Regions from separate parts of the Bradyrhizobium sp. Crot121 genome, predicted to be linked through region 2. Evidence: predicted binding sites of a transcription regulator. Region 2 holds the regulator's gene; each other region holds the start of a gene.
The links. Region 2 encodes LexA, which represses DNA repair genes until DNA is damaged. Its sites were predicted from a motif close to TGTTCNNNNTGTGTTCNG; they were not measured.
Positions count from the first base shown of each region.

Region 1 (5,299 bases), on a different contig from region 2:
TCGTTCCGATCGAGGCTGGCGTGGGCGCTGCGTGCTTCGCGGGGGCTGCCACGGCGGCTGCGGCGGAAAGCGCATCGCTCAGCCCCGAGGAGGCAATGCCGGCCGCCGTCAGGAACTGCTGGTTGTAGAATCCAACCACCTGCGGACGGCGTTGAGCCTGCAGGTCGCGCTCGAAATCCGGTGGGATATAGATTGCCGAGATCGCCTTTCCGGACCGTATATCCTTCACGGCCGTGGACAGCGTACCGGAGCGGTCGACGATTTTCAGGCTCGGAGATGCCGCGACGTATTCCACCAGGGCACGCGAAGCGTCCGACTTGTCCTCGTCGACGACCGTCACCCCGAGCCCCCGGATGACCGGATGGCTGAAGACCGTTGTGAGAACCACGAACGCGAAGAGAGGCACGCCAAAGATCAAAAGCAGCGCCACACGATCGTGAAACAGCCATTGGCACTCGCGCTGTGCGACCAGCAGAAATCCCGGTCTTGACGCCAGCCTCATTGCCGCGACCGCCAGTCGAGATAGGCACTCATACCCGGTCGCAGCTCGGGCACCGGCTGGACCGGGTAGGCACGAATCGAAAACGTCCGCAAATCGAAATCGCCCGAAGCACGCGTGGCCCGCCAGCTCGCATATTCGCCCTTGGTTGCAATAAGCTTGACCTCGACGGTGACGCGGCGGTCATCGAGAGCCGGAATGCGGACATCAAATCGATCGCCGACCTTCAAGCCCTTGACGAGATCCTCGCGAAGATCGAAGTGAATCCAGACGTCGCCCAGATCGATCAAGGTAACCAGCGGCACGCCCGGCGATACGTATTCGCCAGGCTCAATATTGCGCTGATAGATCTGCGAGGCGACGGGGGCATAGACCACGAGTTGATCGATGATCGATTGAACGCTCTGGATATCGGCAGTGGCCTTTTCGACGTTGGCCCTGGAGATCGCCCGCTCCTCCTTTGTGTAGCCATTGACAGCCTGGTCGTAGGACGATTTGGCCTGATCGACTGCGCGCTCGCTTTCGTGCAGCGTGTCGGTCACTTGGTCGAGACGGGCTTGCGGCGCATTGCCTTGCTGGGTCAATGTGTAGGTACGGTCAAAGGTCTTCTGGGCAAGCACCTGGGCAGCCTGCGCCCGCTCCATTGCCGCTTTCCGTGCGGCAATGGTTTCCACCCGTGTTCCGACGAGGACGTTGGCAAGTTGAGCCTCGGCGACAGTCTTTGCTGCCTTCATTTGCTCGTGTTTGGCCAGAGTTTCGGGATTGTCGATCCGCACGAGCACAGCGCCAGCCGGAACGTTCTGGCCACGTTCGACGGGAATTTCCTTGACCCGCCCGTCGACACGCGCGGCTATATCCAGCCGCGTTGCATCGACCTCGCCCTGGACGAGCAGTGGTTCCGGTCGCAAGAGATAGAAGACAGAGAGCGCGACGACGGCAGCTGCAACGATGCCGACAATGATGGAAGGAGCGCGCGTCGCGGTGCGGGTGTTTTTCTCTCCGTCCCTTGGTGCGTCGGACGTACTTTGAATTTCCTTGTCAGAGATCGGCATGTCCGCGCCTGATTCCCCTTTCCGTGACCGGGGTAGTCGTTTGCTAGCCTTGGTTGTTAGGTCTGTCCAATCTCGATCCGCTGAATTCCGCGAGCAAAAAGATCAACTATCGGCAGGGTGCATGTCAACCTCTGCCCTTATCAGGTACCGTCCGCTCGTCACTGGGATGATGGTCTCGTCTCGATATCGGTATGCTGTATGGAGACCTGATGACGGCCGTGCAACAGGAGCCTTTCGCTCAATCGCGTTCCCGTGAGCTGAAGAGAGAACGGTCGCTCAACCAGGCCCAGGCTTGAGCAGCCAATAGCTTCTCAGCCTTTGTGAAACCCGGCTTGACACGCGTCCAACATGTTCGCATTATGTTCTCAGTGAATTTCGGTCAAATTTCACCGGTGAACGCTCTGGATGGCAACGGCGGCCACCATCCTTCATGCAGACCTTGATGCCTTTTACGCCTCGGTCGAGCAACTGCTCGATCCTTCGCTGCGCGGCAGACCTATCGCTGTCGGTGGCGGGGTTGTGCTTGCTGCCTCATACGAAGCCAAGGCGTTCGGGGTTCGAGGTGGTATGCCGGGACGGCACGCACGCCAGCTATGTCCGCAACTCACTTTTGTCGGCGGCCATTTCAAGGACTACCAACGGCTGGGTGATGCTGCCATCAAGGTGATCGGCGATTTCACGCCACTGGTGGAGCGTATTTCCATCGACGAGGCGTTTGCCGACGTTGCCGGCTGCACCCATCTCTTCGGTACGCCCGCCGAAATTGCAAAGACAATCCGCCAACGCGTGCGGATGGAGATCGGTCTTGGGATCTCGGTCGGTGTGGCGCGCACCAAGCATCTGGCGAAAATTGCCTCGCAAGTGGCGAAGCCAGATGGGCTCGTGGTCGTGGATCCCGACACCGAACTGGAGTTCCTTCACCGCCTGCCCGTCGAGCTGATGTGGGGAGTGGGTCCCGTCACGAAGGCGCAGCTCGCCGAAATCGGCGTGCTGACCATCGGGCATCTGGCAAAGACACCGGGTTGGTTGCTCGAGCGCTTGCTCGGTCCCGCTGCAGGCGAGAAACTCGCGGCGCTGGCATGGAATCGCGATCCGCGGGAGATCAAGTCTCACTGCCGGGCCGGATCGGCAGGGGCGCAGTCAGCGATTGGCAGGAAGCCGGCCGAAGAGCGGGTTATTCGACCCACGCTGCTTCACCTCGCGGACCGCATCGCTACGCGACTCCGGGCGAAGTCCAGGCCCGGTCGAACCGTGACGGTCCGCGTTCGCTTCGCCGACCTGAGCTCGGTGACGCGTTCGGTAACGCTCGATGCGCCGATCTCCGCGACCATGATCCTTGCTGAGATCGCCGAGGAACTGGTGCGAGCGATCCTTGCAGATCATCCGGACCAGACGACCATTTCGCTATTGGCGATCTCCGTGTCGCATCTTGAGGAGCACTGGGATCTCGAGCTCGAACTCCCGCTTGAACTTCAAGATGAAGCGCGCCGCCCCGGCACCAGGATAGGCATGGCCCGTTGGGCGGCTGATTGCGCCGTCGACAAGATCCGCGATCGCTTCGGATGGGATGCGATCGGATACGGCCCGGCAGCGCTTGGCATTTCTCGTTCCGTGCCCGACGAGTTTCGCAAACTCGCCGAAAAAGACCTCTAACCCTCGAAAGCCTTGGCCCGACAAGCGACCGGTGGGTACGAGCTCCTATTTACCAGCTAGCCGCCAGCGGCAAAGACCTCGCCGTTCCTGACGTGCTTAGATGCGCGCGGTTGTGCTGTACAGCTCCGCTGGCACGAAAAATGCTGAGGCGCCTCCGCGATGGCGAGCGCAAAGCTCGCCGGGCAGACGGAGGACAACATGAGAGCCCAAGTATTGAGAGCGTACGACGAGAAGCTTTCCAACGACCAGTGGGTCAGCGAAGAAAAAGCGCCTGATCCCAAGTTGACTAGATCGACTGATGTCATCGTCCGCATCGGTGGTGCTGGCGTATGCAGGACCGACCTTCATATCATCGAAGGTGTATGGAAGCCGCATATGGATCCGACCGGCGACAAACTGCTACCCATCATCATGGGACACGAAAATGCAGGTTGGATCGAAGAGGTTGGCAAGGAAGTCGAGGGAGTAAAGAAGGGTGACCCGGTCATCGTTCACCCGAAGATCACCGGTGGCACCTGTCTCGCGTGTCGCCGAGGCTTCGATATGCATGGTCCCGGCACGTTTCCGGGGCTTGATTGCAACGGCGGCTATGCAGAATTCCTTTGCACCTCCGAACGCAATATTGTGCCGCTGCCACGGACTCTTGCACCAAAGGATGTGGCGCCTTATGCGGATGCGGGCCTCACGGCCTATCGCGCGGTCAAGAAGGCCTCTCGTCACCTTTTGCCGGGCGAATCCTGCGTCGTAATCGGTGCAGGTGGGTTGGGCCACATCGGAATCCAGTGTCTCAAGGCGATGTGTGCGGCCGATATCATCGTTGTCGACAAGTCCGAAGCGTCGCTGAAGCTGGCCGAAAAATCGGGCACCGACCATCTGGTGAAAGCTGACGGCAACGAAGTGGCAGCCGTTCTGGCATTGACTGCCGGAAACGGCGCGGAAGCCGTGATCGATTTTGTTGGCGAGAAAGGCACGACGTCCAAGGGGCTGGCGATGACCCGCCCGATGGGCAGCTACTACGTTGTTGGCTACGGTGAAGACATCCGCGTTCCGACCGTGGATATGGTGATCACCGAGAAAAACATTATCGGCAACCTGGTCGGTACATGGGCCGAGCTAACGGAGTTGATGGCGCTTGCGGATCGGGGTTTGGTCGAACTCGCAACCGCCGAATATCGCCTCGCGGACGCCAACAAGGCACTGCACGATCTCAACGCCGGCAAGATCCATGGACGCGCAGTTTTGATTCCTTGACAAAGAGTTCTAATCCATCGCGGGCATCCGTTTGCTCGCGATGGATTTGGCGTCCGCCCGTCATATGCCATGGCGGACTTGGTCCAAGCGAGTGACCGCTATTGCGGCGCAAACATTGCGATGCAAACTGACGCCTCTGCGTTGCAGCGATTCTCATTTTGCAATTCCTGTCGCAATTTGCGTCTCGATCAGTCGTCAAGCCGAGAGCCGTGCGGGCGCGACCGTCACTCATCTCACGCTCACGTCATCAGAAATCATCTGGCGAGGCGCTCGGACGAGCTGGCACGCCCATTGCAAAGCTCCTGAGCACAACAACGCTGACTGGTCCATCGTCTGGGGCGAGCCGCGAAAAGAACGAGGGAAGGGGATGTCGAGCTGAGGGCGTATCTTCTTCGGGACAACGCAATTGCGATCGAGGCCGCTGGTTCCATGATCGCTGCTGATCGTCCGCAGGGCGCTCCACAGTCATCCTGAGACCCTTGCCGATATCAAACGTCCGGTCGTGAGAACGGCCGCGAGGTGGCCCGTAACGCACGGGTAAGCACTGCCCGGCCCGTCGAGGCGCAGGGCAGGCGGAATATCGATGTGGTTTCTGACTCGATCAGGAGGATAGACTAGATGTCTGGAACGCTAACGCTCAACAAGATCACCGCCCAGCGCGGCATTTCCGTCGGTGACGCTGCAAAGAAGATTGCAGATCTCGGCTGGAATCCTTCCTACGTCCAGGAAGCGATGACCTTCCCCACGGACTACAAGATCACGAAGGCGCCGAAGGACCCGATGAAACAGGTCCTTCGCTCCTATTTCCCGATGCAGGAGGAAAAGGACAACCGCGTCTATGGCG
Region 1 covers NZ_JCAMOR010000002.1:214,110-219,408, forward strand. The annotation lists gene AC5ZGW_RS03140 (ABC transporter permease) at 1-502, opposite strand, end outside; gene AC5ZGW_RS03145 (HlyD family secretion protein) at 499-1,551, opposite strand; gene dinB (DNA polymerase IV) at 1,957-3,204, shown strand; gene AC5ZGW_RS03155 (NAD(P)-dependent alcohol dehydrogenase) at 3,403-4,455, shown strand; gene AC5ZGW_RS03160 (aromatic/alkene/methane monooxygenase hydroxylase/oxygenase subunit alpha) at 5,074-5,299, shown strand, end outside.
Region 1: dinB (DNA polymerase IV) is a predicted target of LexA. The motif match lies at 1,901-1,918, and genes of this name have one in related genera.

Region 2 (5,299 bases):
ACCGTTTCGTGCTGCGCGTCGCGAGCATCGAAAGCCAGCGCGGCGCGCCGAAGCTCGAGCGTGTCAGGCTGTCGGTGAAGAAGGGCACTGCCCCTGACGTCGGCAGCTTCGTCGAATTGAAGGCACGGCTGCAGCCGCCGCTCGCTCCCTTACGGCCCGGCAGCTACGATTTCAGCCGCGATCTCTATTTCCAGGGCATCGGCGCCTCCGGTTTCGTACTCGGCGCGATCAAGACGACGGCGTCGCCGGAAGGCCGCGGATTTGCGCTGCGCTATGCGGCGTTCATGCAAGGCATGCGCGATGCGATCGATGCGCGGATCCGCAACGTGCTCGAAGGCGACAATCGCGCGATCGCGACCGCACTCCTGACCGGCCGGCGCGATGCGATCTCCGAGCCGGTGAATGATGCGATGTTCATCTCGGGGCTCGGCCACGTACTCTCGATCTCGGGCTATCACATGGCGGTGGTCGCGGGCGTGGTCTTCTTCGCAGTCCGCGCCTTGCTCGCACTGTTCCCGGTGCTCACTGTGGGCTTTCCGATCAAGAAATGGTCCGCCGCGGCGGCGCTGGTCGCTGCCGCCTTCTATCTGCTGCTGTCGGGAGCGGAGGTCGCGACGCAGCGCTCGTTCTTCATGACTGCGGTGGTGCTGATCGCCGTCATGGTGGACCGCCGCGCGGTGACGTTCCGGACGCTCGCAGTCGCGGCCATGATCGTGCTCGCGATCGCACCGGAAGCGCTGGTTCATCCGAGCTTTCAAATGTCGTTTGCGGCCACCCTCGGGTTGGTGGCGCTGGTGCAGATTGGCATGCCGCATCTGTTTGCCGCGCCCGATCATTCCGCGACCGCGCGGATCGCGCTGTGGGGCGGGCGCGAGATTGCGATGCTGCTGCTGGCCTCGCTGGTAGCGGGGCTGGCGACCACGCCCTATGCCGCCTTTCACTTCCATCGGGTGGCGCCCTTCGGCGTGCTTGCCAATCTGGCGGCGATGCCGGTGGTGTCGGCGCTGGTGATGCCGGCTGGGCTGCTTGGCCTGCTGGCGATGCCGTTCGGCTTCGATGGCGTGTTCTGGGCGATCATGGGCAGCGGCATCGACTGGATGATCGTGGTTGCGCAATGGGTCGCCGCGCTGCCGGGCGCAGTCGGCCACGTCAGTGCGTTCGGGATCGGCCCGCTGATCGCCGCGAGCCTGGGCGTCATCCTGCTCGGGCTGTTGCGCACGCCGCTGCGCTTCGCCGGCGCGGCGGTGCTTCTCATTGCGGTGGTCTGGGCGGTGAGGGCGCCGCAACCCGACATCCTGATTTCCGGCGACGGCCGCAATGTCGCCGTTCGCGGCGGTGACGGGCGGTTGCACCTGATGCGGACCGCGAAGGACGCGTTTCTCGCCAAGGAGTGGCTTGCCGCGGATGCCGATGCCCGCAGCGCGAGCGATCCTTCGCTCACGGAGGGCGTGTCCTGCGATGAGAGCGGCTGCGTGACCTCTGTGGCCGGTGGCGCGTTCATCGCGCTCACGCAGCGATCCGAGGCGCTCGCGGACGATTGCGAACGGGCGGTGCTGATCGTGACCGCACGGCCGGTGCCACAAGGCTGTGCGGCGGCGGTCATCGATGCCGAGCGCCTGCGGCGGCAGGGCGGGCTGGCGCTGCGGCGGAACCGGAACGGCTTCGTCATCGATGCGGTCAAGCCCGCCGGCCTCGACCGGCCGTGGTCGCCTGCGGTGTCAGGCGAAGGCGAACCCGAGACCACGATCCGGATCCAAGGGGCACCCGCGCTGCGCGCCATCGATGCGACCCCGTCCGAGTCCGACCTGCAGCCGGAAGACTGAGCGCTCCCGTCAATCTCCACCGGCGTTGGCCGGCAGCTCGAAGGCGCCGAGCCGAAATTCGTCGGGACCGCCCGAATGCGACGGCACTTGCACGAGCGTGAAGCTCGCATCCGGAAATCGCTCCCAGATCGCGAGATCTTCCGCTGCGACGGTGAGCCAGCCGAACCTGAACATGTATCGGCCGGGCTGGGCCACCCGTCCGGCTTTTTGCCATGTGATCTTGGTGACCACCGATCATGCCCCTTGCGAATAGTTCAACAAAACCACATCTGCCCCGGGATGGCCTCCGGGGCCGCTCGAATACTTTGCTTTTCACCCGCGGCAACGTCCCGCCGGCCGAGACCGGCGGCGCACGCTGCCCGAAGCTCTCAGCCGATGAACAGCGGGTTCGGCGCGGGGCGCTGGTCGACCGCCTTCGGTGCCGGCTCTGCAACATGATGCGTCACGGGCAATTGCAGCACGGTCGCCCGCTGCCCTTCGCAGAGCTGGGTCACCAGCACATGGCTGCCATCGGGGAAGTCGATCGCGTCGTGATGACGATCCCGAATATGCGCATCGATCTGGTTGAACTTGCCGACACGGAAGCCGGTCGTCTTGGTCCAGATCCAGCGATTGTCGTAGCGGACGTTATCGGCGAACGCGAGTTCGGTCCCGGGAAGCATGCAGACTGCGACCGTCGGATCGCTTTCCGAAGCGAAGCCGCGGGTCGAGGTACCGCGGAAGGTGGTGGTGATAAGCGTCTCTCCAACCTGGGCGGGACGCGTCGCCACGGCATGCAGGCTATAGTCACACATCGGATTGCTCCTCATTCGAGATAGCCGACCCGGCCTGGGAAGAGGCGCAGGCCTCTATCAGAGTGGACGATAACTTATAAGCCTCTGCTCCGTTCTTGGCATTTGTACGGCCCGCGCCCTCTAGCCGTTCACAAACACGATAGGAGGCGCTGCCGCACATCTCCTTGCACCGAGAGTGCCCCGGCGAACTTACCGGGGCTCTTATTCTAATCACTCTAAATCGTTCTTGTCAGTGTCCTTGAGGGCAGATCACCCACCAAAGTACCAGACGAGCTGCTGCGTCCTCGTCGGCTCAGTACTTGCGATAAAGCCCGATCAGCTTGCCCTGGATCCGCACCCGGTTCGGCGGCAGGATGCGGACTTCGTAGGCCGCATTGGCAGGCTCAAGCGCGATTGACGCGCCGCGGCGCCGGAAGCGCTTCAGCGTCGCTTCCTCCTCATCGATCAGCGCCACCACGATGTCGCCGGTGTTGGCGGTGTCGTTACGCTGGATCAGCGCCATGTCGCCGTCGAGGATGCCGGCCTCGACCATGGAATCGCCGCGCACCTCGAGCGCATAATGCTCGCCGGAGCCGAGCATGTCGGGCGGCACGCTGATGGTGTGGCTGCGGGTCTGCAGCGCCTCGATCGGCGTACCCGCCGCGATCCGGCCCATCACGGGAACGGCGACGGGACGGTTGCCATCGTCTTCGGCCACGGCCGCGCTGGTCGTGCGCTTGCCGAGCGTGCCCTCGATGACGCTCGGCGTGAAGCCGCGGCGGCCGTTGCCGGCGGCGGAGAGCTCAGGCAGTTTGATCACCTCGATCGCGCGGGCGCGGTTCGGCAGGCGGCGGATGAAGCCCCGTTCCTCCAGCGCCGTGATCAGGCGGTGGATGCCGGACTTCGAGCGCAGGTCGAGCGCGTCCTTCATCTCGTCGAAGGAAGGAGGCACGCCGGCCTCTTTCAGCCGTTCGTTGATGAAACGCAGAAGTTCATACTGTTTGCGCGTAAGCATCGCGAGCATTCCCCCGGTTGGTAGCGTCGTTCGATCCGAGACTTGAGAAGAGCTGATCTCGGGAGTCACGCACTCCCATTCGTAGACAGCGAGTTTCGAAACAAATCATGAACGGACACTATATGTTCGATATGTGTTCCGCAACCACTTAATTTCTGGTGAACGCGACCAGAGATGCTCCGGCAGGTGTTGGTCGCAGCGTCATTCAGGCAATCGGAGGATGTCGCAAGGCGCGCCTTTTGCTGCGGCCGGCGCGAATGGCGGACGGATCACAAGTGCCTGCGCCGCAGTGAGATTCCCAAGCAGCGAACTGTCCTGCTTGGTGACCGGCGTTGCGATCAGCGTGCCGTCGTCGCGCTCTTCGAGTAGCGCACGAAGATAATCTTCGCGCTGATCGTTGGCGGCGAGATCGCGGCCGAGCAGGGCGCTTTCCGTCACGTGATGAATCGCCGAGCGGCCGAGCAGGGCCCGAATCAACGGCACCAGGAACAGATAGGCGCAGACATAGGACGACACCGGATTGCCGGGCAGGCCGATCACTCGCATCGCGCCGAGCCGGCCATGCATCATCGGCTTGCCCGGCCGCATCGCGATCTTCCAGAACGCCATGGTCACGCCCTCGGCCTCAAGCGACGGCTTCACGAGGTCATGGTCGCCGACCGAGGCGCCGCCGGTGGTGATGAGGATGTCGGCGCCCGCGGCATGCGCGCGGCGTATGCCGTGGGTGGTGGCGGCAACCGTGTCGGCGGCGACCCCCAGATCGATCGCTTCAGCGCCTTCTGCACGCGCCATCGCCCGCAGCGCATAGCCGTTGGAATAGACGATCTGGCCTGGACCCGGAGAGGTGCCCGGCATCACGAGTTCGTCGCCGGTCGCGAGCACGGCGACCTTGGGTCGGCGCCGCACGGGGAGTTCCGGATAGTTCATCGACGCCGCCAGCGACAGCGCGCGGTCGGTCAGCCGGCTTCCGCGCCTCAGCAGCACGTCACCCTCGCGGAAATCGACGCCGGCGGGCCGGATATGCCGCCCGGCGACAGCGGCCTCGGTGATGGTGATGTGATCGCCATCGACCCGGGTGTCCTCCTGGATCACGACCGCATCGGCGCCGGCGGGAATGACGCCTCCGGTGAAGATCCGTGCCGCTTCCCGCGGACCAAGTTCCCGATCGAACGGCCGGCCCGCGGCGACTTCGCCGATCACCTTCAGCCGCGCGCTCAAGTCGGCGGCATCGGCGGATCGCACCGCATAGCCATCCATCGCCGACATCGCCAGTGGCGGCTGAGTACGCTTTGCCGCGACGTCACGGGCAAGCGTGCGGTGATAGGCGGCATCGAGTGCGACCATCTCTTCCGGCAAAGGTTCCGCGCCGGCGAGAACCGCGGCAAGCGCATCGGCGACCGGCATCAAGGCCACGGGCAACTCCTAAATTCCGAGGGCGAGAAGCGCGTTCGTCACATCATCCGGTGATGTGACGTGAATGGCTGCGAGGCCCATCGCCCGTGCGCCGCGGATGTTCTCGGCGGAATCGTCGAAGAACACGATGCGCGAAGCCGGCACGCCGATCGCCTTTATCACGTAATCATAGGCGTCCGCGTCAGGTTTCCGTAGCCCGATCGTGGAGGAGAAGAAGATCTGACGGAAGTGGCCGAGCACGTCCGAATAGGCTGTCGAGAAATGCTCGATATGAG
Region 2 covers NZ_JCAMOR010000111.1:11,672-16,970, forward strand. The annotation lists gene AC5ZGW_RS42035 (ComEC/Rec2 family competence protein) at 1-1,823, shown strand, start outside; gene AC5ZGW_RS42040 (hypothetical protein) at 1,833-2,054, opposite strand; gene AC5ZGW_RS42045 (hypothetical protein) at 2,192-2,617, opposite strand; gene lexA (transcriptional repressor LexA) at 2,910-3,611, opposite strand; gene AC5ZGW_RS42055 (molybdopterin molybdotransferase MoeA) at 3,813-5,024, opposite strand; gene AC5ZGW_RS42060 (HAD-IA family hydrolase) at 5,034-5,299, opposite strand, start outside.

Region 3 (5,299 bases), on a different contig from region 2:
AACTCTCAACTCGCTACTCTGATACAGCGAGTCTCAGCTCGCCTTCTGCTCCGCAGCCGCTGTCCGCTTCTTCTCGATCTGGCGCTTCAGGTCGAGCGCGCGGGGCGAGAGGTTTGCGGCGCTCGCCTTCAAGAGGAACGCGTCGAGGCCGCCGTTGTGATCGACGCTCTTCACCGCGTTCGAGGAGACGCGCAGGCGGATGTTGCGGCCGAGCGATTCCGACTGGAAGGTAATATTGCAGAGGTTCGGCAGGAAGCGCCGCTTGGTCTTGATGTTCGAGTGGCTCACCTTGTGGCCCACTTGCGGGCCCTTGGCCGTCAGTTCACAGCGCCGCGACATTGTTCAAATCCTCTTCCATCCCCGCTAAACCAACAGCGCGCGCCGCGCGCGGCGGGGGTCTAAACCTACGTCCATTTTCCAGGAACCGCGGACGTATAGGGGGTGAGGTGCAAAGCGTCAAGGTTTTATCGGGTTTAGAGCCACTTTCCCTGGTTCCGAAACCCTCAAATTCGGCGCGTTTTCCTCGCGCGAACGGTAAAACCTTATGGCACGCAAAACCGGCACGTTCACAAGGCCGTTCAGCGGGTTAACACACCATATAAAGGGCGTATTCAGGCTGGTTAAGTGGTTCCGTATTCGCCCGCGTTGCTTGCCGGTCATTTCTCCCTAGATGATCTTTCGGCGCCGACGACAGGATCGTTAAGTTTGTGAGCATTTTCAGCAGTTTTCTGCCCTCAGTGAGGGAATCCTGGCTGTTGTGCGCCGGCGCGCTGTTCCTGATGTTGCCGGAGGGCGCGCTCGCGCAGGGCCGGCTGGATGCGCAGTATGAGGCCTCGCTGGCCGGTATTGCCGTCGGCAAGGGAAGCTGGACCATCGAGATCGGTGACGACACCTTTTCCGCGATCGCGCAGGGCGGCACTTCCGGGCTGCTCAAGGCATTTGCTGGCGCCGGCGGGGTGGGCGGATCCCAGGGGCGCGTGGTCAATGGCGCGCTGGTGGCGGCGGGCTACACCGTCAACTACAACAGCTACAAGAAATCCGAGATCATTCGGATGGCGCTCAGTGGCGGCAGCATCAAGGAAACCGTGATCGAGCCGGAACCGCCGGTTGATCCGAACCGGATCCCGGTCACCGAGGCCCACAAGAAGAACGTGTTCGATCCGATGACCGGCTCGCTGCTCCGGGTGCCGGGCACGGGCGAACTGATGAGCCCGGATAGCTGCCGCACCAGCGCGGGCATTTTCGACGGCCGGCTGCGCTACGATTTGAAGCTCGATTTCAAGCGCGTGGAGATGGTCAAGGCGGAGAAGGGCTATCAGGGCCCGGCGCTGGTCTGCGCGATCTATTTCACGCCGATCGCGGGCTATATCCCCGACCGTCCGGTGATCAAGTACCTCGCCGAAGCGCGCAACATGGAGATCGCCTTCGTGCCGATCGCGGGCACGCGCATCCTGATCCCGTTCCGCGTCAAGATTCCGACGCCGTTCGGGCTCGCCATGCTGGAGGCGACGTCGTTCGTGACGTCGGCCACGCCGCCGCGGGTGGCGAAGACGCAGTGAGGTCGTGCTCCGTCATTCCGGGGCGATCCGAAGCATCGAGCCCGGAATCCATTTCTCCTCCGGCGCATGCGGCCCGATGGATTCCGGGCTCGTCCTGCGGACGCCCCGGAATGACGGAGAGGGCGTGAATTCTGTTGACTCTTGGCCGCTTCTGATTCGACTCCGGCTTTAACAATTTCGCTGTCATCGTGATCGCTGCTAAACCCGATTTGGTGCTGGAACTGAAATGCCGACACGAGATGTTGCGGTGAACGGAGGAGAACACAGGTGGAGTCAGCGATTCGGCCGCGATTCGTTCTCAACTCGTTCCGAAGCTTAAGCGGCGGCATCCGCCGTGTAGCAATCTGAGACAATTTTCCTAGTCGCGCTTTCTTTCATCTCCAAGAAAAGCATCAAGAAAAGCACCTCGAAATCATGGCTCTTTCCTCTCCTCCCTTCGCCCATGAGCGCGCGCCCGGCGCCGGCGTCACGGCTGTGCTCGGGCCGACCAATACTGGCAAGACGCATCTGGCCATCGAGCGCATGCTTGGGCATTCGTCCGGGCTGATCGGGCTGCCGCTGCGGCTCTTGGCGCGTGAGGTCTACAATAAGATCGCCGATCGCGCTGGGCCTGAGAGCGTCGCGCTGATCACCGGCGAGGAGAAGATCAAGCCGAAGTCGCCGCGCTTCTGGGTCTCGACGGTCGAGGCGATGCCGCGCGATCTCGATGTCTCGTTCCTTGCGGTCGACGAGATCCAGATCGCGGCCGATCTCGAGCGCGGGCATGTCTTCACCGACCGTATCCTCAATCGGCGCGGGCGCGACGAGACGCTGCTGCTCGGGGCTGCGACGATGCGTCCCATCATCGAGCGGCTGTTGCCCGGCGCCTCCATCATCACAAGGCCCAGGCTCTCGACGCTCGAATTCGCCGGCGACCGCAAGATCACGCGGCAGCCGCGGCGCACCGCGATCGTCGCGTTCTCGGCGGACGAGGTCTATGCGATCGCCGAATTGATCCGCCGCCAGCATGGCGGCGCGGCGGTCGTGCTCGGCTCGCTCTCGCCGCGCACACGCAATGCGCAGGTCGCGATGTTCCAGAACGGCGACGTCGATTATCTCGTCGCCACCGACGCCGTCGGCATGGGGCTGAACCTCGACGTCGATCATGTCGCCTTTGCCTCCGACCGCAAATACGACGGCTATCAGTTCCGCCGTCTGACACCGGCCGAGTTCGCGCAGATCGCGGGCAGAGCTGGCCGCGCGACGCGCAATGGTACCTTCGGCACGACAGGACGCTGCGCGCCGTTCGAGCCGGAACTGGTGAACGCGCTGCAGAACCATACGTTTGACAGCGTGAAAATGCTGCAATGGCGCAACTCGAAGCTGGATTTCTCCTCGCTCGGCAGCTTGCAGGTCTCGTTGTCGCTGCCGCCGTCGCATGAAGTGCTGACGAGGGCGCCGATCGCGGAAGACATGCGCGTGCTCGACCACGCCGCGCGCGATGCCGAGGTGCGCGACATGGCGCATGGCGCTGTCGCCGTCGAGCGGCTATGGGACACTTGCCAGATACCCGATTACCGAAAGCTATCGCCCGCGGCCCATGCCGAGCTTGTGACCACGGTTTACGGCTTCCTGATACAAAAGGGGCGTATTCCCGATGCATGGTTTGCTGCCCAGGTCGATCAGGCCGACCGCGTCGACGGCGATATCGACACGCTGTCGGGCCGGATCGCTCAGGTGCGCACCTGGACCTTTGTGGCGAACCGGCCGGACTGGCTGTCCGATCCCGAACATTGGCAGGGGATCACGCGCGAGCTCGAAAATAAATTGTCCGATGCGCTGCATGAACGGCTCACGGAGCGTTTCGTTGATCGGCGTACCAGTGTATTGATGCGCCGCCTGCGGGAGAACTCTGTTTTGAATACTGAAATCGGCAAGACCGGCGAAGTCATCGTCGAGGGGCATGTGATCGGCCGGCTCGACGGATTCACTTTTGCGCCTGACGCGGCGGAAGCGGGCTCAGATGCCAAGGCGCTGCAGGCCGCAGCCCAGCAGGTGCTGGCGCGCGAGATCGATACGCGGGCCGAGAAACTGAGCGCCGCGCCGGACGAAACCTTCGTGCTAACCTCCGACGGTACTATCCGCTGGACCGGCGATGCGGTGGCCAAACTCGCCGCGGCCGACGACGCGCTGCATCCGCGCCTCCGCATCATCTCCGACGAGCGGCTGACCGGCGCGCCGCGCGAGGCCGTGCAGAACCGGCTCGATCTCTGGCTCAAGACGCATATTACGAAATTGCTTGGGCCGCTGTTCGACCTGTCTAAGGCAGAGGACCTGCAGGGGATTGCGCGCGGCATCGCGTTCCAACTGGTGGAAGCTCTCGGCGTGCTGGAGCGGACCAAGATCGCGGCCGAGATGAAGGATCTCGACCAGCCCTCGCGCGCGACCTTGCGCAAATACGGCGTCCGCTTCGGCGCCTATCACATCTACTTCCCGCAGCTCCTCAAGCCGGCGGCGCGGGCGCTGGCCTCGCTGCTCTGGGCCGAGAAGCAGGACAATGTCGATCTGTCGGCGCTGTCGAATGTGCAGCATCTGGCGTCGAGCGGGCGGACCTCATTCCCGATCGACAAGGGGCTGCCGCGCGATGCCTATCGCGTGCTCGGCTACAAGCAGTGCGGCGAGCGGGCAGTGCGCGTCGACATCCTGGAGCGGCTGGCGGATCTGATCCGTCCCGCGCTGGCCTGGCGCGAAGGTGCGCCGGGCGAGAAGCCCGCGGGCGCGTTCGACGGCCGCGGCTTCGTGGTGACGCAGGCGATGACCTCGCTCACCGGCTCCGCCGGCGAGGATTTCGCCTCGGTCCTGCGCGCGCTCGGCTATCGCATGGAGCGCCGCCCGCCCCCGCCGCCGAAGCCGGTGGAAGTGGTCGAGACAGTGTCCGTCGAGACGCCGGCGGTGGAAGCGAGTGCTGAGGCTGCGGCGGAGACGCCGGCGGAAGAAGTATCCGCCGAGCTGCCCGAGCCCAGCCCATCCGCCGCGCTGTTGCCCGAAGTTACCTTGGCGCCTGCGCCGAGCGAGGAACCAGCGGCTGCCGCCGCAGAGCCCGTGGCCGAAGCGCAACCCGGGCCTGAAGTGATCGAGGCGCAGCCAGCGCCGGTGGCTGAACCGCAGCCGGAGCCTGAGGCGATCGAGGCGCAAGCGGAGCCCGTTGCCGTAGTGCAGGCGGACGCGACCGCTCCCGCAGAGGTCCCGGCCGACGCGACGGCAGAGCCGATGCCGACGGCCGCAGCCGAGGCTGCAGCCGGCACCGAGGAAGCTGTACCAGCCGACGCCGTTACCGAGCCAGCCGCAGCCGAGACCCCGGCCGAGCCGCAACTGGTCGAAGTCTGGCGCCCCGGCGGCCGCTCCGAGGAGCGTCGCCCGCGCCATGACCGCAGCCGCCACCGCCATCAGCCGCGCGAGGGCGCACAGGGCGCCGCCGCAGCGGGTGAAGGTGCCGATGGCGCCCAGCGCGACCAGCAGCGCCGTGGTCGCCGCCATCACGAGTTCCGCAAACCGCGCGAGGATGCGCCCGTGGGAGCTGCGGCCGCCAGCAATGGCGCCCCGCCTGAGGACAAAGGCGGGCGCCGCGAGCGCTTCGAGGGCAAGGGCCGCGACCGCGACAATGATCGCCGCCGCGATAAATTCTCCGGCGACCGCAAGGATCGCGACCGTGGCGACCGCGAGCGCGGCGGCCGTGATTTCCGCGACAAAGGCGGCCGCGA
Region 3 covers NZ_JCAMOR010000040.1:56,496-61,794, reverse strand. The annotation lists gene rpmB (50S ribosomal protein L28) at 34-339, opposite strand; gene AC5ZGW_RS28740 (DUF3108 domain-containing protein) at 780-1,559, shown strand; gene AC5ZGW_RS28735 (helicase-related protein) at 1,974-5,299, shown strand, end outside.
Region 3: AC5ZGW_RS28735 (helicase-related protein) is a predicted target of LexA. The motif match lies at 1,853-1,870, and genes of this name have one in related genera.

Region 4 (5,299 bases), on a different contig from region 2:
AGATCAGCTTGTCGCCCTCGGCGAGGGAAATGCCGCGCACGCCCATCGAGGTACGGCCGGTGAAGACGCGCACATCGGTGACGGGGAAACGGATGCACTGGCCGCCGGCGGCGGTCAGCAGCACGTCGTCATGCTCGGTGCAGATCTGCACGTCGACGATCGCCTCGCCCTCCTCCAGCTTCATGGCGATGATGCCGGAACGGCGGACGTCGACGAAGTCGGACAGCTTGTTGCGACGGACGTTGCCGCCGGTGGTGGCGAACATCACGTCGAGATTCTTCCAGGAGGATTCATCCTCCGGCAGCGGCATGATGGTGGTGATGCGCTCGCCCTGCTCCAGCGGCAGGATGTTGATCAGCGCCTTCCCGCGCGCATTCGGCGCGGCCATCGGCAATCGCCAGACTTTCTCCTTGTAGACCTGGCCGCGCGAGGAGAAGAACAGGACCGGCGTATGGGTCGACGCCACGAACACGCGGCTGACGAAATCCTCGTCGCGGGTCTGCATGCCGGCCCGGCCCTTGCCGCCGCGGCGCTGGGCGCGATAGGTCGACAGCGGCACGCGCTTGACGTAGCCGGCGTGCGACACGGTCACCACCATGTCTTCGCGCTGGATCAGATCCTCGTCCTCGACCTCGCCTTCCTGCTCGACGATAACAGTCCTGCGCGGGGTGGCGAACTCGGCCTTCACCTCGGCAAGCTCGGTCTTGACGATCGCCTGCACCCGGGCGCGCGAGCGCAGGATGTCGAGATAGTCGGAGATCTCCGCCGCGAGCTTGGTGAGTTCCTCGCCGATCTCGTCGCGGCCGAGCGCGGTGAGGCGCTGCAGCCGGAGGTCGAGGATTTCCCTCGCCTGCTCCAGCGAAAGGCGGATGGTGCCGTCCGGATTGATGCGGTGGCGCGGATCGTCGATCAGCGTGATCATGTCTTCGACGTCCCGCGCCGGCCAATCGCGCGACATCAGGGTTTCGCGCGCGGCCGCCGGATTCGGCGAAGAGCGGATGACGCGGATGACCTCGTCGATATTGGCAACCGCGATGGCCAGGCCCACCTGGAGGTGTGCGCGGTCGCGCGCCTTGCCGAGCAGGTATTTGGTTCGCCGGGTCACCACCTGTTCGCGGAAGTTGACGAAGATCGTCAGCAGATCTTTCAGGTTCATCGTCTGCGGACGGCCGGAATCGAGTGCCAGGATGTTGGCCGGGAAGTTGGTCTGCAGCGGCGTGAAGCGGTAGAGCTGATTCAGCACCACGTCCGGCATCGCCTCGCGCTTCAGTTCGATCACGACGCGGAAACCTTCGCGGTCGGATTCGTCGCGCAGGTCGGAAATCCCCTCGATCTTCTTCTCGCGGATCAGCTCGCCGATCCGCTCGACCATGTTCGCCTTGTTAACCTGGTACGGGATCTCCGTGATGATGATCGCCTCGCGATCCTTTCGCAGGGTATCGATCGTGACCTTGCCGCGCATCACGATCGAGCCGCGGCCGAGATGATAGGATGCTCGGATGCCCGCTCGACCGAGGATGATGCCGCCCGTGGGGAAATCCGGCCCCGGAATGATGTTGATGAGGTCGTCGATGGTGAGCGCCGGGTTGTCGATCAGCGCCACACAGGCGTCGACGACCTCGCCGAGATTGTGCGGCGGGATGTTGGTGGCCATACCGACGGCGATGCCGCCCGCGCCATTGACCAGGAGGTTCGGAAACCGCGTCGGCAATACCGACGGCTCTTGCTCGCTGTTGTCGTAGTTGGGCTGGAAGTCGACCGTGTCCTTCTCGATGTCCGCCAGCACAGCCTCTGCCGCCCGCGTCAGGCGTGCTTCGGTGTATCGATAGGCCGCCGGCGGATCACCGTCGACCGAGCCGAAATTGCCTTGGCCGTCGATGAGCGGCACGCGCATCGAAAAATCCTGCGCCATGCGCACCATGGCGTCGTAAATCGACTGGTCGCCGTGTGGGTGATACTTACCGATGACGTCGCCGACCACGCGCGCGGACTTGACGTACTTCTTGTCCGGCGTATGCCCCTGGTCGTACATCGAATACAGGATGCGGCGGTGGACCGGCTTGAGCCCGTCACGCGCATCGGGGAGCGCCCGCGCCACGATCACGCTCATGGCGTAGTCGAGGTAGGACTTCTTCATCTCGTCGAGGATGGAAACGGGACGAATGTCGGAGGGCCCCGACGGCTCGCCGGGCTTGTCGTCTTCAGGTTCTGACAAAGGGGGAATCCGGGTCGGTTCTACTGCAGAATCATATAGCGTATCGGGGGCCCGACCACCACCCCGGAACGGCCTCGGCGACCGGTTTTTCCCTTCGTTTTTTCATAGACTTACGGGGTCGACCGGCGCGCCGCGGGAACACCCCAGCGGCGTGCGGCAAGGCGCCCTCCGAGGTCAGGAAACCGCCCGCGGGCCGTTGGCGGCGCCCGCATCGCCGCGCCCTGTCGGTTAGATCGATTTCCTCACAATTCACATTAACCGGAGCCACAAGCAACCCGGCCGCGGCACATCAAGCCATATCAATCGCTTGACGCTGATATCCTGCAGTCATTGAAGAGGATAAGTTCGACGCAAGCTGTATCGCGCGAGGGAGATTTTCATCCTCACGCGATCTTTCCGGCAACGTACCGCTCGATCAGAACGGGATATCGTCGTCCATGTCGTTGTTGTTGCGGGCGCCGGCCGGCACGGCGCGGCGTGGCGCGGAACTCGAGGGGCCGCTGACGCCGAAATCGCCGCCACCGCTGCCCATGTCGTCGGAGAAGCTGCCGCCACCGCCGCCCCTGCCGTCCAGCATCGTGAGGTTGGAGTTGAAGCCCTGCAGCACCACTTCGGTCGAATATTTCTCGACCCCGCTCTGATCGGTCCATTTCCGGGTCTGGAGCTGGCCCTCGACGTAAACCTTGGCGCCCTTCTTCAGGTATTGCTCGGCGACCTTGGCGAGCCCTTCATTGAAGATGACGACACGGTGCCACTCGGTCTTTTCCTTGCGCTCGCCGGTGGCCCGGTCGCGCCAGGTCTCGGAGGTCGCGACGCTCAGATTGGCGATCGGACGGCCGTCCTGGGTCCGCCGGATTTCCGGGTCCTTGCCGAGATTGCCCACCAGAATGACCTTATTTACGCTTCCCGCCATCGCCGCTCTCCACTCAATCACTGGGCCGGCCGGTTACACGGCGGCCACATTCAGTCTTCGCTAACCACATCTTACATTGCTGACGGACCCTATACGCTCGCCGACACCGTCGGGCGCAGCCATTCCCCGTCCATTGCGCGGTTATCCACATATAGCACCAGCCGCGCCATTGTTCCAGTTTTGTTCCATGCAACTTGACATAATCGTGGTGGCATTGTGGCCCAAATTTGGTGCGGCCAGGATGGAACCCGAAATCGACCCTGGGGTTCCATAAAACATCAAGAAAACCATTAACTTATGTTCCCGGTACTTCGCCGTGAAGTGTTGCGTTTCGGCGACGGTATTTCCGGTTGAATCGGAGTATATGCCTAAAACGACGGCGCGGCGCTCGCGTCTTTAATACCGTAACGCTTCGGGACCAAATTGAAGCGAACAAAGGCTGGAGAGCTACGATGAAGAAGTTTTTGCTTGGAACGGTTGCCTTGGTTGCGCTGGCTGCGCCCGCCTCGGCTGCCGATCTTGCCGCGCGCCCTTATGTCAAGGCTCCGCCGGCGCCCGTCGCCGTCGTCTACGACTGGACCGGGTTCTATATCGGCGGCAACGGCGGCTGGGGAACGAGCCGCAACCGCTGGGACGTCCTTGGTTTCAGTGACGGCTCCCATAACGCCGACGGCGGCACTGCTGGTGGTCAGATCGGCTATCGCTGGCAGATGGGCACCTGGGTGTTCGGCGTCGAAGGCCAGGGCAATTGGGCCGACTTCAAGGGCAGCAACATCAGCCTGCTGACGGGCATCGACACCAACGAGACCAGGGTCGACGCCTTCGGCCTGATCACCGGCCAGATCGGCTATGCTGCCAACAATGTGCTGTTCTACGTCAAGGGCGGCGCGGCCGTGGTCGCCGATCGCTACCGCGTGCGTGACGCCTTCACCGGTTTCCCGATCACCAACGACATCAACGACACCCGCTGGGGAGCCTCGGTTGGCGCTGGCATCGAGTACGGCTTTGCGCCGAACTGGTCGGTCGGCGCCGAGTACAATCACATCTTCCTGGGCAATCGCTCCTACGATTTCGTCAACAATGGCTTCGCCGGCCCGGCCGGCAGCCTCTTCGCCACCGAGAATATCAAGCAGGACATCGACCTCGTCACCGTCCGCGTGAACTACAAGTTCGGCCTCGGCGGCGCTCCGATCATCGGGCGGTACTGATCTCGCGATCGGATATCAATCTTAAGAAAAGGCCGGCCTTGCGCCGGCCTTTTTGTTTGCGTGTCGTTCGTTCCGAGCCGCTCATCTGCGAAGCTCCGCTTGCGCGGGCCCCTCTTGCTGCCAGCTACTGCCAAAGCTGCACGCAGGAAATGCGATCAGAAACAAATCGTTGATGATTCGTGCTGAGCACTGGAAATCGTCGCCCGTTCTTCCTATGTTCCGGCATCACCCCATCGGCGCCGTGGTAGGGATTTCCGACGACGCGCGCCCATAACGTGGCGCGCTTACAAGCGCCTGGAAATGCCGATATGGATGAAGTGCTCAGGGCGAAGCGCCAACCGACCGCCGGCTCCTCAACGCGTGCCATCACGATCCGCGGCGCGCGGGAGCACAATCTCAAGAACATCGACGTCGAGATTCCCCGCGACAAGCTCGTCGTCTTCACCGGCCTGTCCGGCTCCGGCAAGTCCTCGCTTGCCTTCGACACCATCTATGCCGAGGGCCAGCGCCGCTATGTCGAATCGCTGTCGGCCTATGCCCGCCAGTTCCTGGAGATGATGCAGAAGCCTGATGTCGACCAGATCGACGGCCTCTCGCCCGCCATCTCCATCGAGCAGAAGACCACCTCGAAGAACCCGCGCTCGACCGTCGGCACTGTCACCGAGATCTACGACTACATGCGCCTGCTCTGGGCCCGCGTCGGCGTGCCCTATTCGCCGGCCACGGGATTGCCGATCGAGAGCCAGACCGTCTCGCAGATGGTCGATCGCGTGCTCGCCTTGCCCGAGGGCACTCGCCTCTATCTGCTGGCGCCGGTCGTGCGCGGCCGCAAGGGCGAGTACCGGAAAGAGCTCGCCGAATATCTCAAGAAGGGTTTTCAGCGCGTCAAGATCGACGGCACCTTCCATGAGCTCGCCGAAGCGCCGAGCCTCGACAAGAAGTTTCCGCACGACATCGACGTCG
Region 4 covers NZ_JCAMOR010000023.1:84,395-89,693, reverse strand. The annotation lists gene gyrA (DNA gyrase subunit A) at 1-2,215, opposite strand, end outside; gene AC5ZGW_RS21150 (single-stranded DNA-binding protein) at 2,631-3,128, opposite strand; gene AC5ZGW_RS21145 (outer membrane protein) at 3,581-4,336, shown strand; gene uvrA (excinuclease ABC subunit UvrA) at 4,645-5,299, shown strand, end outside.
Region 4: AC5ZGW_RS21150 (single-stranded DNA-binding protein) is a predicted target of LexA. The motif match lies at 3,299-3,316, and genes of this name have one in related genera.